DNA from 3 places in the Pinisolibacter sp. DMC100 genome. Region 2 is predicted to be linked to each of the others. Evidence: riboswitches for the same ligand, from Rfam matches in the RefSeq annotation. Region 2 holds a riboswitch; each other region holds the start of a gene.
The links. Region 2 has a riboswitch for cobalamin ahead of ACT541_RS09965 (DUF1636 family protein). Riboswitches for the same ligand answer to the same signal wherever they lie in the genome.
Positions count from the first base shown of each region.

Region 1: linked by a shared signal. The riboswitch ahead of bluB (5,6-dimethylbenzimidazole synthase) and the one ahead of ACT541_RS09965 (DUF1636 family protein) in region 2 are both predicted to bind cobalamin.
Region 3: linked by a shared signal. The riboswitch ahead of ACT541_RS13565 (energy-coupling factor ABC transporter permease) and the one ahead of ACT541_RS09965 (DUF1636 family protein) in region 2 are both predicted to bind cobalamin.

Region 1 covers NZ_JBQUZT010000002.1:118,438-121,703, reverse strand. Annotated here, with positions in the region: gene ACT541_RS09535 (hypothetical protein) at 1-1,198, shown strand, start outside; gene bluB (5,6-dimethylbenzimidazole synthase) at 1,153-1,866, opposite strand; cobalamin riboswitch at 2,019-2,208, opposite strand; gene ACT541_RS09525 (dicarboxylate/amino acid:cation symporter) at 2,300-3,266, opposite strand, start outside.
Region 2 covers NZ_JBQUZT010000002.1:220,002-223,267, forward strand. Annotated here, with positions in the region: gene cobW (cobalamin biosynthesis protein CobW) at 1-831, opposite strand, end outside; gene ACT541_RS09965 (DUF1636 family protein) at 828-1,244, opposite strand; cobalamin riboswitch at 1,280-1,492, opposite strand; gene ACT541_RS09970 (acetyl-CoA hydrolase/transferase family protein) at 2,051-3,266, shown strand, end outside.
Region 3 covers NZ_JBQUZT010000003.1:97,714-100,979, reverse strand. Annotated here, with positions in the region: gene ACT541_RS13580 (NnrS family protein) at 1-504, shown strand, start outside; gene ACT541_RS13575 (copper chaperone PCu(A)C) at 580-1,077, opposite strand; gene ACT541_RS13570 (hypothetical protein) at 1,170-1,559, opposite strand; cobalamin riboswitch at 1,661-1,911, shown strand; gene ACT541_RS13565 (energy-coupling factor ABC transporter permease) at 2,014-2,679, shown strand; gene ACT541_RS13560 (energy-coupling factor ABC transporter substrate-binding protein) at 2,676-2,978, shown strand; gene cbiQ (cobalt ECF transporter T component CbiQ) at 2,962-3,266, shown strand, end outside.

The DNA.
Region 1 (3,266 bases), 100 kb from region 2:
GAGCCAGGTGCTCTTCGCCCTCGCCTTCCGCCTCGCCGGCTGGGCGGGCGTGGTGGCGCTGACCGCCGCCGTCGCCACCGCCGCCGTGCTGGTGCTGGCACGCGAGGCCTTCGCCCGCCTGCCGGCGCTGGTGACGCCGCTGGTGCTCGCCCTGGTCTACATGCTGATGGCCGGCCAGATCCTCGCCCGGCCGCACGCGCTCGCCTGGTTGCCGACGGTCCTGTGGACGCTCGGCCTCCTCCGTGCGGCGGAAGAGGCCCGCGCGCCCCGCCCCGCACTCCTCCTGGTGATGGTGGTCTGGGCCAATCTCCACGCCTCCTGGCTCTTCGGCCTCGGCGTCGTGCCGATCGTCGCGCTCGAGGCGCTGATGCGGGCCGATCCGGCCGATCGCCGCGGTCTCGCCCTGCGCTGGGGCCTCTTCGGCCTCGCCGCGGCGTTGGCGACGCTGGTGCATCCCTACGGCTGGGGCACCTGGAAGGCCGCCTTCTCGGTGATCGGCATCGAGGGGCTGCAGGATTCGATCATGGAATGGCGGCCGCAGAGTTTCGCCGGCTTCAACCCGCTGGAAGCGGTGCTGCTGCCGGTGATCGCGTTGCTCGCCACGGCGGGCGCCCGCATCCCGCTCGCGCGGCTGCTGCTGCTGCTCCTGCTCTTCCACATGGCGCTCGCCCATGTCCGCCACACCGCGCTGCTGACGCTGGTCGGCACGCTGGTGGCGATCGAGCCGATCGCCGCCCGCATCGGCCGGCCGGACGGCGACGTCCCGCCCCCACCGCGGGCCCTGACGATCGGTGCCCTCGTCCTCGCCCTCCTCGCCGCGGCGACGCTGCCGCTGCGCGACATCGCCCCGCCGCGCGACAATGCCCCCGCCGAGGCCCTCGCCGCCGCCCGTGCCGCCGGCGTGACCGGCGCGGTGCTGAACGACTACGGCTTCGGCGGCTTCCTGATCGCGCGAGGGGTCCCGACCTTCATCGACGGCCGCACCGAGCTCTACGGCGGCAAGCGCGTCGCGCTCTATCGCAGGGCGGTGTCGCTGCAGGGGCTGTCGAGCTTCGACAAGGTCTTTTCCGATCCGAAGATCGGCTGGACGCTGCTGTCCACCGGCACGGCGGCGATCGATCTCCTCGACCGCTCGCCCGGCTGGCGCCGCGTCTACGCCGACGAGGTCGCCGTGGTCCACGCCCGCATCGTGCCCTGATCGTCGGCGGCGCGCTGCCCCCACGCCTCTTCGAAGACGAGGTCGTCGAGCGACAGCCGCTGCCGCCATCCCCGCTGCTCCAGTTCCGGCGAGGCGAAGGCGGCGTCGACCCGGCCGAGACAGAGGCAGGCGACGATCTCGATCGCCTCCGGAATGCCGAGCACGGCGCGCACCCGGTCCTTGTCGAGGATCGAGACCCAGCCGACGCCGATGCCTTCCGCCCGAGCCGCCAGCCACAGGTTCTGCACCGCGCAGACGCAGCTGTAGAGATCCGTCGCCGGATCGGCGCTCCGCCCCAGCACCACCGGTCCAGCCCGATCGCGGTCGCAGGTGACGACGACGACGACCGGCGCCTCGCGCAGCCCCTCGAGCTTCAGCCGGCGATGGATCGCCGCCCGGTCGTCCGGGAAGAGCGCCGCCTCGCGCTCGCGTGCCTCGAGGAAGGCGTCGTGGAGCTGCGCCCGCACCGCCGGATCGCGCAGGACGAGGAAGTTCCACGGCTGCATGAAGCCGACCGACGGCGCCCGGTGCGCCGCCTCGAGCAGGCGCCGCAGTACATCCGGTTCGATCGGATCCGGCCTAAACTCGCCGCGCACGTCGCGCCGCGTCGCGATGGCGCGGTAGACGGCGGCGCGATCGGCCTCGTCGAAGGCGGAGAAGTCGGCCATGACGAGACCGTCGCCCTCGGGCGGGACGGCGGACGACGACGACGACGGCGACGGCGACGGCGACGCATGATCGCCCGCGGCGGCGGGCGCGAAGGTGGTGCGCGACATCGATGATCCCCTCGTGTCGACGCGACCCGGCGCCGACCAGACGCTGGGACCTCTTCGGCTCGGCCGGTCTCCCGACTGAGGATCACCCCGCTCCGACGCCTTCCCGGTCGCCCGGTGGCTCTCCCCTCGCGGGGTGTCGGAGCAGTCCCCCTTCACGGTGTTGGGCACGTCGCGGACTTCCACCGCGTTCCCGATTCTCCCGCGTGGGCGGGCACCGAACCGCCGCGAGGGATGCCACGTCCGCGGGGTTTCCGGAAGTCCGAAACGAAAGAGCCCGCCCGGATCGCTCCGGGCGGGCAGGTCTTCTCGGGAGAAGGTCGACCGATCACTCCGCCGGAGCGGCCTCGGTCTGGTCGGCACCGGCCGGGGCGGCGACCGCCTTGGTCGGGTTCAGCGCGGCGTGGAGCTTGTCGCGATCGAGCTCGCCCTCCCACCAGGCCACGACCACGGTGGCGACGCCGTTGCCGATGATGTTGGTGAGCGCGCGGCATTCCGACATGAACTTGTCGATGCCGAGAACGATCGCCATGCCCGGGACGAGGCGCGGATCGACGACGGCGAGGGTGGCGGCCAGCGTCACGAAGCCGGCGCCAGTGATGCCCGAGGCACCCTTCGAGGTCAGCATGGCGACGACCAGGATGATCAGCTGCTGCTGGAAGGACAGGTCGAAGCCGAGCGCCTGGCTGATGAACAGCGTGGCGAGCGTCATGTAGATGTTGGTGCCGTCGAGGTTGAACGAGTAACCCGTCGGAACCACCAGACCCACGACCGGCTTGGAGCAACCGGCACGCTGGAGCTTGGCCATGATCTGCGGCAGGGCGCTCTCCGACGAGGAGGTGCCGAGCACGATCAGCAGCTCGTCCTTGATGTAGGCGAGGAACTTGAAGATCGAGAAGCCGGCGATGCGGGCGATGGTGCCGAGCACCAGGAAGACGAACAGCGCGGCGGTCAGATAGAAGGTGGCGATCAGGCCGGCGAGATTGCCGAGCGCCTGCGGGCCGAACTTGCCGATGGTGTAGGCCATGGCGCCGAAGGCGCCGATCGGGGCGGCCTTCATGACGATGCCGATGACACCGAACACGCCCATCGCGACGTCGTCGATCAGGGTGCGCACCGGCTTGCCCTTGTCGCCGAGCATCATCAGCGCGAAGCCGAAGAGGATCGAGAACAGCAGCACCTGCAGCACGTCGCCCTTGGCGAAGGCGCCGACGACGCTGTCCGGGATGATGTTCATGACGAAGTCGACCGACTTCTGCTGCTTCTCCGGCGCGGTGAACTGGGCGACCGCGGCG
Region 2 (3,266 bases):
GACGGTCCTGAGCCGCGCGACGAGGCTCTCGGCGTCGGGGGTCGCGGCGACGTCGACCACGATGGTCTCGAAGTCGTCGTGGTCGTGCTCCTCGCCCTCGGCCTCGTGGTGCGAGGGGCGGGCGGCGAGGTCGTCTTCCGCGGCGGCGAAGAGGCCGAGGGCGACGGTCGGATCGACCCGACCCTCGGTCGCGCGCACCACCTTCACGGCGCGCGGAACGGCGGCGCGGATCTCGGCCTCGATCGCGGCGAGATCGGCATCGCCGAGGAGATCGGCCTTGTTGAGCACGACGAGATCGGCGGCGAGAAGCTGGTCCTCGTAGACCTCCTCGAGCGGATTGTCGTGATCGATCGCGGCGTCGTTCGCCCGCTCTGCGGCCAGCGCCGCCGGATCGTCGGCGAAGCGGCCGTCGGCGACGGCGGCGGCATCGACCACGGCGACGACGCCGTCGACGGTGAGCTTCGCCCGGATCTCCGGCCAGTCGAAGGCCTTCACCAGCGGCTTGGGCAGGGCGAGGCCGGAGGTCTCGACCACGATGTGCTCGGGACGGTTCGGCAGGGCGAGCAGGCTCTCGATCGCCGGCATGAAGTCGTCGGCGACGGTGCAGCAGAGGCAGCCGTTGGTCAGTTCGACCACGGCGGCGGGGCGGCAGCTCTCGTCGCCGCAGTCGGAGAGCAGCGCACCGTCGACGCCGACGTCGCCGAACTCGTTGACGAGAATGGCGATGCGGCGACCGCGGGCGTTCTCGATCAGATGGCGGACCAGCGTCGTCTTGCCGGCGCCGAGGAAGCCGGTGACGATGGTGACGGGGATCTTGGCGAAGGCGTTCACGGGCGGCCCTCCGGATTGGCGGTGGCGACCGCGAAGGGCGGGATGCGGCCGACGACGCCGCGGCGGAAGGCGACCGGGCGGCTCTTCCAGGCGATCAGACCGTCGTCGGTCTCGCCGTAGAGGCGGGCGGTGGCGACGATCTCGTCGGCGGCGGTCTCGTCGAACTCGCCGTAGAGATAGGTCCACTTGGTGTCGTCGGCGAAGCCGATGGTGACCGGGCGCTTGCACACCGACAGGCACTCGACGCCGACGACGCGGACGTCGTCGTGCGCCTCTGCACGGGCGGCGAGGGCGTCGTGCAGGCGGCGGCCGGCGCGCGGGGCGTCCTCGGCGTCGCCCTCGCGGCGGCAGTTGACGCAGACCAGCACCGTCGTCGGACGGGCGGTTTCGGGACGGGATACGGGTGTCGTCACGGCGATGCTCTCCTTCTCCGCCCCTCCGGCGGTCGGGGATTTCGGGCGCGACGGCAGGTCTCCTGGCTCGCGGATCGATCGCGCTGACGCCGCCTTCCCGGGGAAACCCAGTGGCATTCGGCGTCGGCACTCTCCGCTCACAGTTGCGGGGGCAGCCGCGGCTTGGAGCTTCTCGGGACCGAGAGGCTCGACCGCATTCCCTCTTCGCCCGCGGGAGTGCCCGCGGGACCGTCGACGCGGCGAGATAAGGGGCGTTTCACGCGACTGTCAAGGAAAGCGGCCGGCGAGCGCCCGCTTGGACCGCCGATTTCCGGCCGAAAACGGTCGGATTGCCCACCGTCTCGTCCGAAGGTCGCAGACGCGGCGCCCTGCGCGCGAGACATGCGATTTTCGCATACATGTGCGGTGCAGCAATGCATGAATGCGAATATTCGGTATCATGTTCCGAATTTTGTGAGCAATCGGTCGCAAGGCATTGAAATTGCCGAATCGGCTGCACGGCGGATTTGTCGCCGCGATCCATGCTGCACTGCTTTCAAATGCTTTCGTATGGGTTCGAGCCGGGGCTGTTGCTCGTTATTTCAATCGACGAGATCGAAAGACGCGGCTCGTTCGTCGCAGGGCAAGGGCGAGAGAGAGCGCTGGGCTTCGGTCGCGAGCATGTTCCGGGCGGATCGGGGCGATCCGTCCGAGATGAACCTGCCGAACCATGGATCGCCGTGACCGGCCGACCGATTGCCGTCGGTTCGCCGGAGAAGGCGGTTCGTCGCCGAAATCAGGCGACGGTGCCAAAGGGCCTCCCCGAGATGAACGTTGCGACCAAGCCTTCCCGGATTCTCGATTCCCGTCTCTTCTCCAAGGTCATGACGGCGGCCGAAGCCGCTGCCCTGATCCCGGACGGTGCGACCGTCGGCATGAGCGGCTTCACCGGCGCGGGCTATCCGAAGGCGGTGCCGATCGAACTGGCCAAGCGGATCGACGCGGAGCACGCGCAGGGTCGGCCCTTCAAGGTCAAGGTGTGGACGGGTGCCTCGACGGCGCCGGAACTCGACGGCGCGCTCGCCAAGGTCGACGGCATCGAGATGCGGCTGCCCTATCAGTCGGATCCGATCTGCCGCAAGCGCATCAACGCCGGCGAGATGGAGTACATCGACATCCACCTCTCGCACGTCGCCCAGACGGTGTGGTTCGGCTTCCTCGGCAAGCTCGACGTCGCGGTGGTCGAGGTCGCCGGCATCACCGAGGACGGGCTGCTGATCCCGTCGTCGTCGATCGGCAACAACAAGACCTGGCTCGACTGCGCCGACAAGATCATCCTCGAGGTGAATTCCTGGCAGAGCCTGGCGCTCGCCGGCATGCACGACATCTACTACGGCACCGACCGGCCGCCGCACAGGAAGCCGATCCCGATGGTGACGGCACACGACCGCATCGGCCAGCCGTTCTTCCGCGTCGATCCGTCGAAGATCGTGGCGATCGTCGAGACCGACGCCCACGACCGCAACACCGCCTTCACCGCCCCCGACGCGACGTCGAAGAAGATCGCCCATCACATCATCGACTTCCTCGACCACGAGGTGAAGATGGGGCGCCTGCCGGCCAATCTGCTGCCGCTGCAGTCGGGCGTCGGCAACGTCGCCAACGCGGTGATGGCCGATCTCGAGCACGGCCATTTCGACAATCTCTCGGCCTACACCGAAGTGCTCCAGGACGGCATGCTGCACCTGATCAAGTCGGGCAAGCTGACGCACGCCTCGGCGACGGCGCTGTCGCTGTCGGAGGAGGCGACGAAGGAGTTCCTCGACAACATCGACTTCTACCGCGAGCGGATCGTGCTGCGCCCGCAGGAGATCTCCAACCATCCGGAGGTCATCCGCCGCCTCGGCATCATCGCCATGAACGGCATGATCGAGGCCGACATCTACGGCAACGTCAACTCGACCCACATCATGGGCACGTCGATCATGAACGGCATCGGCGGCTCGGGCGACTTCGCGCGCAATGCCTATATTTCGTTCTTCA
Region 3 (3,266 bases), on a different contig from region 2:
GTCGTCGGCATCGCGCTGGCGATCTGGGTGGTGCTGCCCGAACACCGGGTGACGGCTGTCGCGCTTGCGATCGCCGGCGTCGTCGATCTCGCCCGTCTCGCCCGCTGGGCCGGCTGGCGGACGACCGGCGAGGCGCTGCTGGTGGTGCTCCACGTCGCCCGCGTCTTCGTCGGCCTCGGCTGCCTCGCTCTCGCGGCGAGCATCGCCGGGGCGAACCTCGCCCCGACCGCAGCGCTCCACGCCTGGACGGTCGGCGCCATCGGACTCACCACGCTGGCGGTGATGAGCCGCGCCAGCCTCGGCCACGCCGGCCTGCCGCTCCACGCGACGCGGCCGATCGCGGCCCTCTACGTCGCCTGCACCGTCGCGGCGCTCGCCCGCGTCGCCGCCGGCTTCGGCTGGGCCGAATTCGCGCTGCTGCACGTGGCGGCGCTCGGCTGGATCGTCGCCTTCGGCGGCTTCTTCGCCATCTATCTGCCGATCCTCACCCGCCCCCGCGACTGAGGCGGCACGGACGCTTCCGGCAAAGAACGAGGGCGGCCCCGAGGGCCGCCCTCTTGCGTCGCGTCGCGCCGCCGATCAGTGGCCGGTGTGGTTCATGCCGCCGCCGGAATGGTCCATCGGCTTCTGCGCCTCGACGTCGAAGTCGACGTCGACCGAGCCGGCCTTCTCGAACACCAGCGTGCCCTTGAAGGCCTTGCCCACTTCGATCGGCCCGCCGAGGCCGATGAACATCACGTGGAAGCCGCCCGGCTTCAGCTCGACGGTCTTGCCGGCGGGGATCTCGATGCCCTTGTCGAGGGCACGCATCTTCATCACGCCGCCGTCCATCGACATTTCGTGGATCTCGACCGTCTTGGCGACGTCCGACTTCACCGCCACCAGACGATCGTCGGTGGTGCCGGTGTTCTTGACCGTGAGATAGCCGCCGCCGACCGGCGCCGCCTTCGGCGTGGCGCGGCTCCAGGGATGGTCGATCTCGAGGTTGCCGACCTTGTAGCCGTGGGCGAGCGCCGCACCGGCCGAGAGGAGGAGAGCGAGGCTGGAAGCGAACGCGAGGGTCCGGATGGTCTTCATGGGATCAGTCTTTCGCGTGGGGTGCGATCGGGCCGCGCCGCGTCGGGCGTCCGGGCCGTCGCCGGGAAGGAAAACGTCGGTGGATGGGCGGATCACGCCGCCGGCGGACCGCGTGCCGTCGCCCGCGGCGCGAGGACCGTCGTCCCCGCCTCGTCCCGCCACGCCAGCCGCTCGACCGCGACGAGCCGCGGCGCCGGCACCTCCGCCGCCGCCACGGCACCGAGACCGGGCGCGGAGAACAGCACGCAGGTGCCGCAGAAGTGATCGGCGTGGTCGACGCGGTGGCCGGCGATGTCTTCCGCCGCGCGTGCGGCGTCGACCGGCGCGGTGCAGATGCCGGCGACCGCGATGCCCGATCCTTCGACCAGATCGGCCGCGGTGACGAAGCCCGGCAGTACCCGCGGCGCGAAGGCGACGAGCACCAGCGCCACCGCGAGCGTCGCGGCGGCGACAAGGCGCTTCCATCGTCCGGGCGTCCACATCGTCATCACCCGACCATGACGGCGAAGACCGCGTCTCGTCAATCCGTCGCGGTCCCGCCCCCTCGCCCCGGCCGGCCCTTGCGCCGATCGCGACCGACGTCTACGATTCCGGGTGTGATGGTGCCGCGTCGGAGTCCTCCGAGGCGGTGAAAAGGGAACACGGAAGGGCCGAATCGCGCCCGAGCCGTGGCCGCCCCCGCGACTGTGAGCGGCGAGGGGTCCGGACGAAGATCGCCTGCGGGCGATCGGTCACTGATCGCCCCCGAGACCACCCGGGGGAGCACGATCGGGAAGGCCGTCCGGATCTCGACGACCCGCGAGCCAGGAGACCTGCCATCCGCATGAGCGTCGTTCGCGTCCCTCGGGCGGGGTGTCCCGGTAGGCGTTGTCGGAGTGTCCCGCGTCGCGGGCCTTCGCTTCACGGGCGACGCGCTCGTAGATCGAGGTGGAAGACATGCACATCATGGAAGGCTTCCTGCCCGCGCCGCACGCGCTCGGCTGGACGCTGGTCTCCGCTCCCTTCGTGGTCGGCGGCTTCGTCTCGTTGCGCCGCACCCTGCGCGAACGCCCCGAGGCGCGCCTGACGCTGGCCGCCGCCGGCGCCTTCACCTTCATCCTCTCGGCGCTGAAGCTGCCGAGCGTGACCGGCTCCTGCTCGCACCCGACCGGCACCGGCCTCGGCGCCGTCCTCTTCGGCCCCGCGGTGATGGCGCCGATCGGCGTGATCGTGCTGCTGTTCCAGGGCCTGCTGCTCGCCCACGGCGGCCTCACCACGCTCGGCGCCAACGTCTTCTCGATGGCGATCGCCGGCCCCTGGGTCGGCTGGGCGACGTGGAAGCTCGCCTCCCGCGTCGGCCTGCCCGCCACCGTCGCCGTCTTCCTCGGCGCGGCGCTGGCCGACCTCGCGACCTATGTCGTCACCTCCTTCGAACTGGCGCTCGCCTTCCCCGACCCGACCTCGGGCATCGCCGGGGCCTTCGTGAAGTTCGCCGGCATCTTCGCCGTGACGCAGGTTCCCCTCGCCCTGGCCGAAGGCCTGCTCGTCGTCGTCGTCATGAACGCCCTCGTCGGCCGCATTCCCGGCGCCTTCGACGGCAAGATCGCGGAGGCCGGCCGATGACCTCGACGCTGTCCAACCGCACCTCGATCGTCCTCCTCCTCGTCGCCACCGCCATCGTCGCGGCACCCCTGGTGCTGCCCTTCGGCGGCGAGTTCACCGGCACCGACGACATCGGCTCCAAGGCGATCGAGGCGAGCCACCCCGGCTACGAACGCTGGACCAAGCCCTTCTGGGAACCGCCGTCGAAGGAGATCGAGAGCGCGCTCTTCGCCCTCCAGGCCGCGGTAGGCGCCGGCATCCTCGGTTATGCACTGGGCCGCCGCAGCGGGAGCCGCCGTCGCGATGACGCCGATCGATAGGATCGCCGCCGGCAACCGCTGGCGCGACCGCTCGCTCGCCGAGAAGGCTCTGCTCGGGCTCGGCCTTCTCGCCCTCGCCCTCCTCACGCCGCCCTGGCCGACGGCCGTCGCGATCCTCGTGGTCGCGACGCTCGCCGTGACGTGGCGGGCCGGCGTGCCGCTGGCGACGTGGGCACGGCTCCTCGCCGCCCCGCTCGGCTTCGTGCTGACCGGCGCGGCGACGCTGCTCGTCACCATCGGACCGGACGGCATCGGCTGGGCGCCCGGCGGCTTTGCCGCCGCCGCGAC